DNA from 2 places in the Streptomyces sp. TE5632 genome. Region 2 is predicted to be linked to the other one. Evidence: riboswitches for the same ligand, from Rfam matches in the RefSeq annotation. Region 2 holds a riboswitch; the other holds the start of a gene.
What was found. A riboswitch is a leader RNA that binds a small molecule or an ion and turns the genes downstream of it on or off. The one in region 2 is predicted to bind cobalamin.
Positions count from the first base shown of each region.

Region 1: another riboswitch for cobalamin. It lies ahead of ACVW19_RS26145 (energy-coupling factor ABC transporter permease); the one in region 2 lies ahead of ACVW19_RS06870 (cobalamin biosynthesis protein).

Region 1 is NZ_JBSSEA010000003.1:4,599,661-4,601,839, forward strand. It holds gene ACVW19_RS26140 (energy-coupling factor ABC transporter substrate-binding protein) at 1-275, opposite strand, end outside; gene ACVW19_RS26145 (energy-coupling factor ABC transporter permease) at 272-991, opposite strand; cobalamin riboswitch at 1,022-1,230, opposite strand; gene ACVW19_RS26150 (ABC transporter substrate-binding protein) at 1,409-2,179, shown strand, end outside.
Region 2 is NZ_JBSSEA010000003.1:385,147-387,325, forward strand. It holds gene ACVW19_RS06860 (anion permease) at 1-520, shown strand, start outside; gene ACVW19_RS06865 (hypothetical protein) at 552-773, shown strand; cobalamin riboswitch at 925-1,063, shown strand; gene ACVW19_RS06870 (cobalamin biosynthesis protein) at 1,189-2,154, shown strand; gene ACVW19_RS06875 (cobyric acid synthase) at 2,151-2,179, shown strand, end outside.

The DNA of each region.
Region 1 (2,179 bases), 4.2 Mb from region 2:
CGCCGCAGCCCGAAGTAGTACGCGAGCACGCCCGCGCCGATCGCCGCCTGGAGGGCGAACAGCGCCGACTCGATCTCCCCGGACGGTGGTTCGTACAGCGGCGAGAACCACGGCTCGTAGTCCGGGGCGATCTCGGTGATCGCGGTCTCCGCCTCCGCGTCGGCGCCCGCGAACGGCTCCTCCTTGTGATCGCCGAGCCCGAGGACCAGCGGCACCACGGCGAGCACGGCGACAAGGAGCAGCAGCAGGGAGTTGATCTTCGCGTTACGGCTCATCGGGCCACCGCCTCGCCCGCGCCCGCTCCCGCGCCCGCCGACTTCTTCCCGAGCCCGGCCACCAGCACCCCGAGCCGGGTCAGTTCGCCCTTGCTGGACTGCACCAGCATGCGCATCACCAGCACCGTCAGCAGCCCCTCGCTCACCGCGAGCGGGATCTGCGTGACGGCGAAGATGGAGCCGAACTTGCCGAGCGCGCCCGCGAATCCGCTGCCCGGGTCGGGGAAGGCGAGCGCCAGCTGCACACTCGTCACGCAGTACGTCGACAGGTCGGCGACGAACGCGCCGCAGAACACCGCGACCATCAGCGGCGCCCCGTACCGCCGCAGCAGCCGGTAGACCCCGTACCCCGCCCACGGTCCGACGACCGCCATCGAGAAGACGTTGGCGCCGAGCGTGGTCAGCCCGCCGTGGGCGAGCAACAGGGCCTGGAACAGCAGGGTGATGGTGCCCAGCACCGCCATCACCGGCGGCCGGAACAGGATGGCGCCCAGCCCGGTGCCGGTGGGATGGGAACAACTCCCGGTCACCGAGGGCAGTTTCAGCGCGGACAGGACGAAGGTGAACGCTCCCGACGCGCCCAGCAGCAGCGTGCTCTCGGGATGCTCCCTGACTTCACGGGTGAGCGACCGGGCTCCGTGGACGACGAACGGCGCCGACGCGACGCCCCAGGCGACCGCGTGCGCCGGCGGTAGAAAACCCTCGGCTATGTGCATGGCTCAGCAGACCCTCTCCAGCACCTCGTGGATGGTTGACGCGCCTTGGCCGGTCTCCTGGCTGACGGGTACCACCGCCCGTGCTCCGCCTTCCCGGGTCCGAGGGGGACCCAGTGGCTGCCGTTCGGTCCTGTCGGGGGACAGGACCTGGGGCCGGAGCCGGACTTCCCGATCACAGTGGCGAGGGCCGCACCGGTATCACACCGGATTTCCCGTTCACCAAGGCGTGGCGACACTAGACCCTGTCCCGGGCCGCTGACAAGCAGTCCCGGGGGGCGCACGGACGGCGCCCCGCAGCTCGCACCCCGACGGGCCCACCACGCCGAAGTGCGGGAATGAGGGGAGGGGGTCCTGGGCAGAACCCTGCTGCAACTAATATGCAACAACGAGATCCGGGCAGCAAAGGTGTGGAATTCGATGACGACCCGACGAATAAAGGGTGCCGCCGTCGCGGCGACCATGGCCGCCGCGGTCGCCGCCTGCTCGGCGCCCGGCGGCGGCACGGACGGCGCCGCGGGCGGCAGCGGGTCCGCCGAGTCCGTGGTGATCGGGGTCGCCTCCGAGCCGGACACCCTGAGCCCGCTGCTCGGCTACGGCAAGGACGGCAACTCCAAGATCTTCGACGGGCTGCTCGCCCGGGACGCCGGCCTGGAACTCGAGCCCGCCCTGGCGAAGGCGCTCCCCGAGGTCACCGACGACGGCCGCACCTACACCTACACCCTGCGCCCGGGCGTGAAGTTCAGTGACGGCGAACCCCTCACCGCCGAGGACGTCGTCTACACGTACGAAACGGTCCTCGACGACAAGACCAACAACACCGCCAAGAGCGAACTGGACGCCGTCAAGGAGGTCCGGGCGGACGGCGACGACAAGGTCGTCTTCACCCTCAAGTACCCCTACGCGGCCTTCCCGGCCCGCACCGTCCTGCCCATCGTCCCCGAACACGTCGCGGGCGAGCAGGACCCCAACACCGGCGCCTTCAACACCGAGCCGATCGGCACCGGACCGTACGTCCTCACCGGCTGGAGCAAGGGCGAGAAGCTCACCTTCAAGGCGAACCCCGACTACTGGGGCGGCGCACCGAAGGTGAAGAAGCTCACCATGGCGATCATCGCCGACGACGACGTCCGCGCCACCCGGCTGCGCTCCGGCGACCTCGACGGCGCGACCCTCCCGCCCAACCTCGCC
Region 2 (2,179 bases):
GGGCCTGACGGACCTCCAGCCGCAGCAGGGCTTCGCCGCCCAGACCAGCGCCGCGACGGTCATCCTGGCCTCCTCCCACCTCGGTTTCTCCCTCTCCACCACGCACTCGGTCTCCGGTGCCGTGATGGGTGCGGGCCTGGGCCGCAAGGGCGGTGTCGTCCGCTGGTCGACGGCCACCCGGATGTTCGTCGCCTGGGGCCTGACGCTGCCGGCGGCGGCCCTGGTCGGGGCCATCGCCGAACTGGTCTGCCGGGCCGGCAGCTGGGGCACCGCCGTCGTCGCCGTCTTCCTGGTCGCCTCCAGCGCGGCGATCTGGAAGATCTCCCGGCGTGAGGTCGTCGACCACACCAACGTCAACGACACCGGCGCCACCGACGCCACCGCCGAGGAGCCTGCCGGTGTGGTGACCGCCGCCATGGCCGCGGTGACCCCGCCCCCGGCCGGCAGCCTGAGCGAGGAGCTCTCGGCCACCATCCCGGCCCCGGTCCCCACCGATCCGGCAGCCAAGACCACCGTCTGACCGCGCCCCGGTACGAAGGAAGAAGAGCACCATGAAGATCGACTGGGCGGCCCTCGGTTCCGTCTTCGGCGTCAGCCTCGTGGCCACCGTGGCCCTGGTGGCCCTGTTCACCCTCGGCATCGTCGGCCTGTCCCGCCATGAGCGGGCCGCCGCCCAGGGCGGGTCCGCGGCCCTGGCGGTCGCCGGCGCCTACGCCTGCTTCGCGGCCTGCACGGCGGCGGTGGCATACGGGATCTATCTGATCATGGCTTGATCGAGGCCTGATCAAGGCCTGATCAAGGTCGTCTCCGTCCGACGGGCGGTGCGGGGCTTCGCGCCCCGCACCGCCCGTTCGCGTTCCCCCACCGGAACCCCTCTGTGGGCCTCAGCACACTTCAGCCTCGCAGGTCAAAGGCAGGTTGACGGTTCTTCCGGACCGTGGTGGACTGCCGGATGCCAATGCGGCGGCAGGAGAGGAAGCCGGTGGAAGTCCGGCGCGGTCCCGCCACTGTCACCGGGGTGAACACCCCGGGAGCCAGGAACTCTCACCGCCGGTCTCGTCGAACCAGGGCGCGGACACCCTGAGTGAGGACATATCGCCATGCCCGGCTGCCCGTCGAGGTCGACCAGCGACGCCCCACCCCGGCTCGGGGCGGACATTTCCACCGGATCCCCCACCGGCTGAACCCGTGGGTGCCGATCGCGAGTTCGCGTACGGCGCCGCCGTCGGCCTCCTCGGCGACCTGCTCCTCGGCGATCCCCGCCGGGGGCATCCGGTCGCCGCTTTCGGGCGGGCCGCGGCTGCCGTGGAACGGGTGCTGTGGCGGGACGACCGTGGCCGGGGCGCGTTGCACACCGCCGTCTGCGTCGGCGGGGCCCTCGCTCTGGGGAGCCTTGCCGCCCGGTGCGTACGTTCCTCCCCCGCCGCCTCGGTCGCCCTGACCGGCGCCGCCACCTGGGCCGTCGTCGGCGGGACGTCGCTGGCGGTCGAGGCCCGCGCCATCGGGCAGGCCCTTCAGACCGGGACCGCCGAGGGCATCGAGGCGGCGCGGGCACGGCTGCCGCACCTGTGCGGCCGGGACCCGCAGGCGCTGGACGCCGACGGGATCGCCCGCGCGGTGGTGGAGTCCGTCGCCGAGAACACCTCCGACGCCGTGGTGGGCGCCCTGGTGTGGGGCGCCGTCGCCGGGGTGCCGGGACTGCTCGGGTTCCGGGCCGTCAACACCCTGGACGCCATGGTCGGCCACAAGTCGCCCCGGTACCGGCGCTACGGCTGGGCCTCCGCCCGCCTCGACGACGTCGCCGGGTGGCCCGGGGCGCGGCTGACCGCCGTACTCGCCGCGGTCGCCGGGCCGGACCCGCGGGGCGCCGTCCGGGCGTGGCGCGCGGATGCCGCGAAACACCCCAGCCCCAACGCCGGCCCCGTGGAGGCGTCCTTCGCGGGCGCGCTCGGCGTGCGGCTCGGCGGAACGCTGTCCTACTCCGGGCGGGTCGAACACCGGCCCGTCCTCAACGGCGCCGGCCGTCCCGTGGCCGTGGCGGACATCGACCGGGCGGTACGGCTCTCGCGGCGCGTCGGCTGGCTGGCGCTCGGCGTCGGTGCCGTCGCGCGGATCGTCGCCGCGCGGATCGTCGGGAAGGGACACAGGTCATGAGCGGTGGGGGTCTGCTGGTCGCCGG